DNA from 2 places in the Ruegeria sp. CDSA020 genome. Region 1 is predicted to be linked to the other one. Evidence: riboswitches for the same ligand, from Rfam matches in the RefSeq annotation. Region 1 holds a riboswitch; the other holds the start of a gene.
The links. Region 1 has a riboswitch for cobalamin ahead of AC2FJW_RS05765 (DUF1636 family protein). Riboswitches for the same ligand answer to the same signal wherever they lie in the genome.
Positions count from the first base shown of each region.

Region 2: linked by a shared signal. The riboswitch ahead of AC2FJW_RS14295 (hypothetical protein) and the one ahead of AC2FJW_RS05765 (DUF1636 family protein) in region 1 are both predicted to bind cobalamin.

Region 1 is NZ_JBXWQK010000003.1:67,858-72,888, forward strand. It holds gene cobN (cobaltochelatase subunit CobN) at 1-882, opposite strand, end outside; gene cobW (cobalamin biosynthesis protein CobW) at 886-1,941, opposite strand; gene AC2FJW_RS05765 (DUF1636 family protein) at 1,944-2,318, opposite strand; cobalamin riboswitch at 2,413-2,619, opposite strand; tRNA gene AC2FJW_RS05770 (tRNA-Cys) at 2,971-3,044, opposite strand; gene AC2FJW_RS05775 (protein-L-isoaspartate O-methyltransferase family protein) at 3,273-3,926, shown strand; gene AC2FJW_RS05780 (TolC family outer membrane protein) at 4,022-5,031, shown strand, end outside.
Region 2 is NZ_JBXWQK010000007.1:135,742-140,772, forward strand. It holds gene AC2FJW_RS14280 (YbaB/EbfC family nucleoid-associated protein) at 1-149, opposite strand, end outside; gene AC2FJW_RS14285 (DNA polymerase III subunit gamma/tau) at 385-2,136, opposite strand; gene AC2FJW_RS14290 (protein-tyrosine phosphatase family protein) at 2,293-2,793, shown strand; gene AC2FJW_RS14295 (hypothetical protein) at 2,795-3,199, opposite strand; cobalamin riboswitch at 3,283-3,502, opposite strand; gene AC2FJW_RS14300 (alpha/beta hydrolase family protein) at 3,642-4,499, shown strand; gene rsgA (ribosome small subunit-dependent GTPase A) at 4,524-5,031, opposite strand, start outside.

The DNA of each region.
Region 1 (5,031 bases):
GGTGGACAAGGCGACCTGAAATACCGGCACATTGGCGGCGTCCAGCGGGGACGTTCCCGAGGCGCCTTTGCCCGAAAAGGAGGTGGCGTTGATGATTGCCGAGGGGGCCAGCGCTACGACCTGTTCGCGCAGCCAGTCAGCGGCGGTAGGGGCTTTGAGCGACGGCGCAAATAGGCCAACAGCCTGAAACCCACGCGCACGCAGACGGTGGATCAGGGCCGCGACCGGGGCAGTGTCTGCCGAGGTCAGATAGGCGCGATAGAAGGTCACGAGGATGCGCTTGGCATCACCGGCGAATGCGGTATCCGCCGGGATCACACCGCGATCCGGGCACCATACGCCACATTCCGGGATCGTCTTGGCCCCCATCACCGGGCCAGAATAAAGCCCCGCGGCCAGTGCCATTTGCGCCAGCGCAGCCTGCGCTGCGACCTCACCGCCTGTGTCGCAAAGATGCGCCAGCCGCCGCAGGGTTGAAACGGGCAGGGTAGAATAGTCATCCAGCCGCGTATCTTCACGTCCATCCGCAGGCAGCACAGCAACGGCAATGCCCTTGGCTTGAGCCAGTGCCAGAACCTGCTGCAAGCCATAGGACCAGTAGGGCACGCCACCGATCAGGCGGATCAGGATACCTTTGGCGCCCTCCAGCGTCTGCTCGACATAGGTGTCGACAGAAAGCGGGTGTTTCAGCGCCGTTAGATTGGCCAGCCGCAGGGTCGGCATCCGGCCTTCGGGTCCACCACCACGATGCCAGCCTGCCGCGAAAGCGCCAAGGTCACTGTCGGAAAAGGACAGCACCACCAGATCCGCCGGGCTCTGGCCCAGATCGGTCGGGGTCTCCGTTTCCTCTAACCCATGGCTTTCGCGGAAGACGACGTGCATGGTTTACTCGGCAGCCCCGGTCACACCCACGAGGATTTCGCGGATTTCAGCCTCTTTGATGTCGTCATGCTCGGCGATGACCACCAGACGCGAGCGACGCTCTTCACCTGGCTCCCACGGGCGGTCGTACTGATGACGCACACGGGCCCCGACTGCCTGCAACAAAAGGCGCATGGGTTTGCCGGTAACAGCGGCATAGCCTTTGACCCGCAGGATGTTCAGTTCATTCGCCAGACGTTCGATATTGGCGACCAGCTGGGCCGGATCGGTCTGTTCCGGCAGCTCGACAATGATGCTTTCGAAATCATCATGCTCGTGATCGTGATGGCCATCGTGATGGCTGGGACGCGCCTCCATGTCATCTTCTGCAGCGGCCTCAAGCCCCAGCACAATACGTACATCCACAGCGCCTTCGGCCACTTCGACCACGGGCAGAGGGCGCGGGGCTTCAGCTGCGATGATTTCCTTGGCCTTGGCGATACCCTCGGGGCCAGCGAGATCAGGCTTGGTCAGCAGAATGATGTCGGCGCAGGAGATCTGGTCCTCGAACACCTCGGATAGCGGCGTTTCGTGATCAATCGAGTCATCGGCCAGGCGCTGGGCATCCACCGCAGCGACATTCGGGGCAAAGCGACCTGCGGCCACAGCTTCGGCATCGGCCAGAGCAATTACGCCATCCACGGTGATTTTCGAGCGAATATCGGGCCAGTCGAACGCTTTCAGCAGCGGCTTGGGCAGGGCCAAGCCAGAGGTTTCGATCAGAATGTGATCGGGGCGCGGCTCTAGCGCCATCAGCGCCTCGATGGTCGGGATGAAATCATCTGCCACGGTGCAGCAGATGCATCCATTGGCCAATTCCATGATGTTTTCCGCCGGGCAATCGGGGATCGCGCAGGATTTGAGGATATCGCCATCGACGCCAACATCTCCAAACTCGTTGACCACAATGGCCAGGCGCTTGCCCTGCGGGTTCTGCATCAGATGACGCACCAGCGTGGTCTTGCCCGAGCCCAGAAAGCCGGTGATCACAGTGACGGGCAGTTTTTCGAGATTGCTCATATCTAAGCTCCAATCGGGGGAATGCGGGCCGCACAGTTTTTGCGGAAATGTTCAGGACGTTCGCGCCATTTAACGAGGCCATCTTGGGTCGCGAGATATTTGGTCGCGCCTTCAACAATGGTCTCGACATGATCGGTTTCATCGAGATGCTCATAGACAAAGGTCCAACGTTTGGGTCCGCCACGCAGCACAATCGAGCAGCCCTGATCGCAATTTGAAAGGCATTCTACTGCCTTCAAAGTGTCGCCATCAGGAAGTTCTGCCTGCTCCAACGCCTTGTGCAGCAACGCCCCAGGACGATCTGCATCATTCTCGACGGGCAGGCCGCGGCGGCAGGTCGTGCACACCAGCAGTTCAACAGGTGTGGTCTCGGTCATGTCTCTCATCCCCCCAAATCCTCTTCGCGGGGGACGGGGTTTCATGCGGGCCACGTATTGCGACATGGGCCCGACACCGGATCACCCCGTCCGGTTTCAACTTCGGATGTTGGCAGGTCTCCCGGCTTGCGGATGTCAGAGGCTGGCCTCTGGCAGATGTCCCGCCTTCCCGGCCTGTCTGGCCAGTGGCTTTGGGCACCCTCTCCGGTCACGGTCGCGGGGGCGGCTGCGTTTGACGGATGACCGCTGACGCATTCCCTTTTCATCTGCATATGCAGACACCAACGGATGGGACATGCGGCACGGGCAGGGGGCTTGTCAAGCGCGGCCGACGCACGGAAATCATCGAGAATGGAAAAGCGACCTGCCAATGCCTGTCAGCGGCATGTTTGGTCAGCCATTTGCAAAATGACCGCAGGCGAATTTGGGCTTTGCACCTCGAAGATATCCAGACGAAAGGATTCGCGGGCCCGTTACTTCAAAGGGCATATCGCGTGGAATCGATAGAGCGGTCAAATTTACCGGCCGAGCCAGTGAGTTCACCGCCTTCTGATCAATCCGGTGTCAAGCTTCACTCAGCAGAGCACTGCCGTAGCGAGACGGCATGTCGCAGGCTCGAAAAGCCGAATGCGAAGCAACTGTTTGAAAGTATTGGAGGCGAGTACCGGAATCGAACCGGTGTACACGGATTTGCAATCCGCTGCGTCACCACTCCGCCAACTCGCCTTTTCAAGTAATATCAAATACTTGCCGTGGTGTGACAGGCGTTTTAGCAGCTTTAATCCGGGGCGTCCAGTGGGTTCGGTCTAAATTTGACGAACTGAAAATTGGATCACCCAATCGGATCACTCTAAAATCTTCACGACAGACGAAAGTTTCCGCTTGCGGGCCGTTGCTGGTTTGCCCGGGATGTGGCACAAGCCCAGCAACCTTGGGAAATGAATGAGCGATCCAATGACAGATTTCGCAGCCCGCCGCCGCACCATGGTCGATACGCAGGTCCGGCCTTCGGACGTTACCAAGTTCCCGATCATTGATGCCATGCTGTCCGTCAAGCGCGAGAATTTTGTGCCAGACGCGCAACGCGAAGCCGCCTATGTCGAGGGTTTGATAGAACTTGAGGCTGGACGCTGCATTCTGGAACCGAGAACACTGGCCAAGATGTTGGATGTGCTGAACATTACCAATGATGAGGTTGTTCTGGATATTGCTCCGGCGCTGGGATATTCGACGGCTGTTGCAGCCCGTATGGCGCAGTTGGTCGTAGCGGTGGAAGCGGATGAAGCGCTAGCTGCCGAAGCGCAAACGCTGCTGATGGAGGCTGACGCGGATAATGTGGTTGTTCACGTGGGGCCGCTGGATGAGGGCGCTGCCGAGCATGGGCCTTATGACGTGGTCATGATCCAGGGCGGCGTAGAAGAGGTTCCGTCTGCATTGATTGACCAGCTTAAGGATCATGGGCGTATCGCCTGCCTGTTCATGGAAGGTGATCTTGGGACAGTCCGTATAGGCCACAAATCAGGCGATCGCGTTACCTGGCGCCAGGCATTCAACGCCAGTGCACCTGTTCTGAAGGCTTTCTCGGCCGAGAGTGCATTTTCGCTATAGTCGGCGGGCAGATTTATCTGCTGCCTTGATTAGTTCAACACAAAGACGCAAACTGCCTTGAGGGCTGCGTTATTTTGATTTGAGAGGATTTCGCCATGCGTTTTGCAGCAGGAGGCAAGCTGGTCAGGACTCTGGCAGTGACTGCGGGTATTGCTCTGGGCACGTTGCCCGGTAAGGCGGTTTGGGCCGATAACCTGACTGATGCGTTCATCGGAGCTTATAATACCAGCGGTTTGCTGGAACAGAACCGGGCGCTGCTTCGGGCTGCAGACGAGGATGTGGCGATCGCGCTGTCGGCATTGCGCCCTATTATCAACTGGACCGTCGCGGTTAGCCAAGACTATACGCGCAGCAGAAACAGTGGTGTTACGAACAGTGTTGATCCTTCGAACTTCTTCTCGGGCCTGACGCTGAGCCAGCTTTTATACGATGGCGGAGCCTCGATTCTGGGCAAGCAATCAGCGCAGGAAACGGTGCTGTCGACCCGGCAGGCGCTGATCGATATCGAACAGCAGGTCCTATTCCGCGCGGCGACCGCTTACCTGAGTGTTCTGCTGCAGGAAGAGACCGTATCGATTCGTAAAAACAACGTTGAACTGTCCGCAGAAGAGCTTCGCGCCTCGCAGGATCGTTTCGAAGTTGGGGAAGTTACCCGCACAGACGTCGCATTGTCTCAGGCTCAGCTTGCAAGCTCGCAGGCCGATCTGGCGAATGCGCGCGGCGATCTGAGCACTGCTCAGGCGGAATATGTGAACGCAGTTGGCAAACTGCCGGGCCGTACTGCTGGTCAGCCCAGCCTGCCAAACTTGCCCCGGTCCCAGAGCGAGGCCGTCAGCCTGGCCCAACGCAATCACCCATCCATTCTGTCCGCCCAGCATCAGGTGCGCGCCCTTGATCTGGTCGTTCAGCAGCAGCGCGCGGGCCTGGGTCCGAATGTCAGCCTGAACGCTGATGCGGGCGTCACCGAGAGCTATGATGACGACGATTATGTGAATGATGCGAGTATCTCGCTGAACTTCAGCCAGCCGATCTATGCGGGTGGTCGACTTGCGGCAAGCGTGCGCCGCGCAATGGCCTCGCGGGATGGGTCACGTGCCAATCTGCT
Region 2 (5,031 bases), on a different contig from region 1:
GCTGTTGCCTTGACCAGCCCTGCACCGGATTCGCCGACAACCATGATGGTATTCAGCTCTTCCTGCATATCCGTCATCTTGGTCTGTAGATCCTGTGCGGATTTCATCATCTTGGCCATGTCACCCAGGCCGCCGAGTCCTTTGAGCATCGGTATTCTCCTAATATCCGGTTTGACGCCTAAATACGGGCGCGCTCGGCGCGGCACAAGGGCCGAGCTGGCTCCCGCCCGTCGTCAAGGCCTTTGGCAAGACCTTTCCTCTCGTTGGGCCCGGCAGCGCGGGCAAGCCCGCGCTGCCGGGCCCAAGGCCGCTCAGGGGTATCGGCGTCAGCCGATGGCCCGTGGCGGGCGCGGGAGGTTTCCAGTTGGGTAAGATGGGACGATTTCAGTCTTCCTCGAACGGGTCCCATTCGTCTTCGACCTCGGGCAACGCCTCGGTTTCCACCTTGGCGGCACGTTCTTCCGGTGTTTCAATCCGCTTGATGCGAGCCTTCGGAAATTGCATGAGCACCGCCTGAACCAACGGGTGTTTCTCAGCCTCTGCTTTCAACGCCAGCTCGGCGGCGTCTCGAATCTCGGCGATGGTCGCAACCTCACCATCGGCCACAATCGACACAGCCCAGCGGTTGCCAGTCCATCGTTGCAGCGACGAACCCAGTCTCGCTGCCAGATCTGTGGGTGCGTTCTGTGTCGGGGTGAACTCGATCCGCCCCGGTTGGTAAGAAACCAGCCGCACCCCGTTTTCGACCTCGACCAGGAGTTTCACATCCCGATTGGTGCGGATCAATTCAACCACGTGGTCAAAACTCGGATACCGTGCCAGCGCCGATTGGATATCATGGGCCAGAGCGGCCGAAGGTGCGCCGGCGGGGCTGCTAGTTGCGGACACGTAAGAAGATGATGCCGCTTGTACCGGAGCCTGAGAGGGCACGGCCATACCACCGCCAGGACCGCCATTCGGAGGCGGTGGCGGGTTGTCCTGCAGGCGCTTGATCAGCTCTTCGGGGCTGGGCAAGTCGGCAACATGGGTCAGGCGGATAACGGCCATTTCAGCAGCCATCATGGCATTTGGCGCGGCCGATACCTCTTCCAGCGCTTTCAGCAACATCTGCCACATCCGGGTCAAAACGCGCATTGGCAGGGCCTCGGCCATTTGCTGACCACGAGCACGTTCATCAGGGGAAACCGTCGGGTCCTCGGCTGCGTCTGGCGTGATCTTCACAACCGAAACCCAGTGCGTGATTTCGGCCAGATCGCGCAGCACGGATAGCGGATCGGCCCCTTCGGCATATTGCCCGCCCAATTCAGTCAGCGCGTTTGCTGCATCCCCTCGCAGGATCATTTCCATCAAGTCCAATACCCGGCCCCGGTCGGCCAGACCCAGCATCGCGCGCACCTGATCGGCGCTGGTTTCACCGGCCCCATGGCTGATTGCCTGATCCAGCAGCGAAGTTGCGTCGCGCGCCGACCCTTCGGCCGCGCGGGTGATCAGCGCCAGGGCATCATCCGCGATCTGTGCCTTCTCAGCCGCTGCGATCTTATTGAGCAGGCCAATCATGTCCTCGGGTTCGATCCGGCGCAGGTCAAATCGTTGGCACCGCGACAGAACAGTCACCGGGACTTTGCGGATTTCGGTCGTGGCAAAGATGAACTTCACATGCGCAGGAGGTTCTTCCAACGTCTTGAGCAGCGCGTTGAACGCGCTGGTCGAAAGCATGTGAACCTCGTCGATGATGTAGATCTTATAGCGCGCACTGGCGGCGCGGTATCGGACCGAGTCGATGATTTCGCGGATATCATTCACGCCGGTTCGGCTGGCGGCGTCCATTTCCATCACGTCGACATGGCGACCTTCCATGATGGCGACGCAATGTTCGCACTGGCCGCAAGGCTCGGTCGTGGGCTTGCCTTGCCCATCAGGACCGATGCAGTTCATGCCCTTGGCGATGATCCGTGCCGTGGTCGTCTTACCGGTGCCGCGGATGCCAGTCATGATGAAGGCTTGTGCAATCCGGTCGGCCTCGAACGCGTTTTTCAGCGTGCGCACCATTGCGTTCTGACCGACGAGGTCAGCAAAAGTTTCCGGGCGGTATTTCCGCGCGAGAACCTGATAGGCGGGGCTGGGCGTGTCGGTCATGTCTGCTCTGTTGGATTCGTGTCAGGTTTGCAGCGTAGAGACCCCCGCCGTCCGCGTCCACCGCGCGCGAAAAGGAATTTCGTTTTGGCAAGTTGCATCAGAGCCGGTAAATCATGAGGGGCTTTAGCCCCATGTGGTGATGCAGGTAAAGGAGCTGTGTTGGAGAGTTTTGCAATTCACCCTCTTGGATTGGGCAAAGGGCAGATCGCTCTGTGCCCACTGCCGGGTGTCACGGGCGATTATGCTGGGGATTTCGCAGTAATCCGGGATTGGGCGCCGGACCTGGTCATCTCGATGACGACCTCGGATGAGTTCCAGCACTCCGGCGCGCGTTCAATCGAGGAGGACCTGCAGCGCGAACGGATTGCCTGGGTCCACCTTCCGGTCTCCGATTTCGGCGCCCCCACGCCTGAGGTTGAGGCGCTTTGGCCGCAAGCCAGCGCCGCCGCCCAACATGTCCTTGCCAGTGGCGGCAAGGTGCTGGTGCATTGCCGCGGTGGGTGCGGACGCTCGGGGATGGTTGTGATGCGGCTAATGGTGGAATGCGGCGAAGCGCCTGGCCAAGCGCTTCGGCGGTTGCGTGCGGTGCGGCCCTGCGCGGTGGAAACCGACGCGCAAAAGGACTGGGCGGGGTTGCCGGCCCGAACCCTTCCCTGAATCAGGCAGACACTTGATACGGAATACTGTCGCTGCGCGGCGGCAGGGTCGATACGTCGAGCATCGCACAGGGTGGTTCTGACAGAAAACCAGCGGATTTCTGGATGAACTCCGGCCCGAACATCATGTCGCCATAGGCGTCCAGCTTTTCTGTCGGCGTGTCCGTGCTGGTGCCGCAATAGACCCTGATCTGTTCTGACTGGGCCCGAAAGCGGGCCGTGCAGCCTTCGGTGCAATGGGTCAGATCGCTGGTGCCTTCGACCTCGAATGTTTTGGATGTCGCAGGCCTTGCCGTCGCCATCGCCTCGGCCATGGCGCGTGCCATTCGGGCAAGGGCGGGGCAGGGTTTCCCGGTCCTCTGACAGATGGTTGCGGTGAATTCGTGTGTTTTTGTCTTCCAGATCATAATGCGCCCTCCGCGCGCAGGACGAAGGGTGAGGATCAGGTGTGACAGCGCGCTGACGACCTGCCCGGACACCCCGCCCGAGTTTCGGTTTCGATACGATGGCAGGTCTCCTGACTTGCGGGTCGTCGCTTTGCCGACCTTCCCAGCCCTGGGGCCAGTGGTATTTCGGCATTGCTCACCGCTTACAGTTGCGGGGGCAGTCGCGGAGTTGGCCCTTTCCGGCATCGCCGGGGCAGACCGCACCGTGTTCCCTTTTCATCCCGCCCCAATTCCGGGGCAAGAACCATCACCACATCGCTAGCGGCTATGCAGACCCCGAGTCAAGCCACCTGTTGGGGTGCAAACCGGACGTTTGGTCATCTTGATGAAATCTTGACTCTGGTGGCCGAAATCGGGCCGATTGTTGAGTGAACCGAGTAGTTCAGAATTTGTCGGAAGCGCCATGCTTGATACCACGCCCTGCGTCCAGACTAAGGACTTTGATTTTGCCTCAGGCTCTGCCAGCCTGTCGGCGCGGCTGTATCTGCCTGAAACCGAGCCGAAGGTCGCCGTGGTGATTCACAGCGCAACTGCAGTGCCGCGCGAATATTACCAGCATTTTGCCCGTTGGCTGGCCGCCGAACAGGGTATTGCCTGTCTGACCTATGACTACAGCGATTTCGGGCATTCACTGCGCGACAAACTCAAAACCTCCGAGGTGACCATGGCGGATTGGGCCTTGGTCGACATGCCCGCCGCACGGGCTGAGATGCGCAGGCGGTTCCCGGACGCTTTGCAGTGGAGCATCGGTCATTCCCTTGGCGGCTTGCTGGGGCCGGTGCAGCCAGACATTGATCAGATCGACCGGATGATCTGTGTATGTTCGGGGCTGGTTACTCTGTCCGACCATCCCTGGCCCTATCGCGGGCTGGCGTGGTTGTTCTGGCACGGCCACGGGCGTCTGGCAGTGAATGCACTGGGGTATCTGCCGGGCAAAGCTGTGGGGATCGGTGCCGATTTGCCGGGCCCGGTCTATTGGCAATGGCGCAGCTGGTGCACGGCGCCGCAGAATTATGTGCCGCAGATCGGTGACGCTCTGCCCGAAGCGAGATGGGCGCAATCGAATACACCGGTGGACCTGTTCGCCTTCGAGGACGACCAGATGGTGCCGCCAGACGCAGTCTGGCGGCTTGCCGATCTGTATGGGCCGAAGGCGCGGCGACATCTGTTGTCTCCGAATGAATTCGGAGCGCCTGAGATCGGTCATATTGGCGCTTTTGCCCGCAGAAACCGGGCGGTTTGGCCCCGGTTGATTGCCTGAAAACGAGGCGCCTTTTTGTCACGCTTAGTGTCTGCTGCGGGACTTTTTGTCGTGCATGACGGATCGCACCATTTTGCCAAAGGCTTTGTCACGTGCCCGTGACTGCGCGAGGGTCTCGGAATTCCTCTGATCTTCGCGCCGAAGCTTGTGCCAGCGCGCCAACCGGTCGGGCTCAATCACGCCATTGGCAATCGCCTCCTGCACAGCACAACCGGGTTCGGCCTGGTGCTGGCAATCTGAGAACCGGCACGTTGCAGCCAATTCCAGAAGGTCGGAGAAAACCTCATCCACGCCGTCTTGGGCATCCATCAAACGCAGGGCGCGCATTCCTGGCGTATCAATCAGCCACCCCCCGTTTCGCATCGGGTGAAGCGCACGATGGGTCGTGGTGTGGCGACCCCGTGCGTCATCCTCGCGGATCCCCGCCGTTGTCCCGGCCTGACCAGTCATGGCGTTCGCCAATGTGGTTTTGCCGACACCGGATGAGCCGACCAAAGCAGCAGTTTGCCCGGCAGGGCACCAGGACAGGATC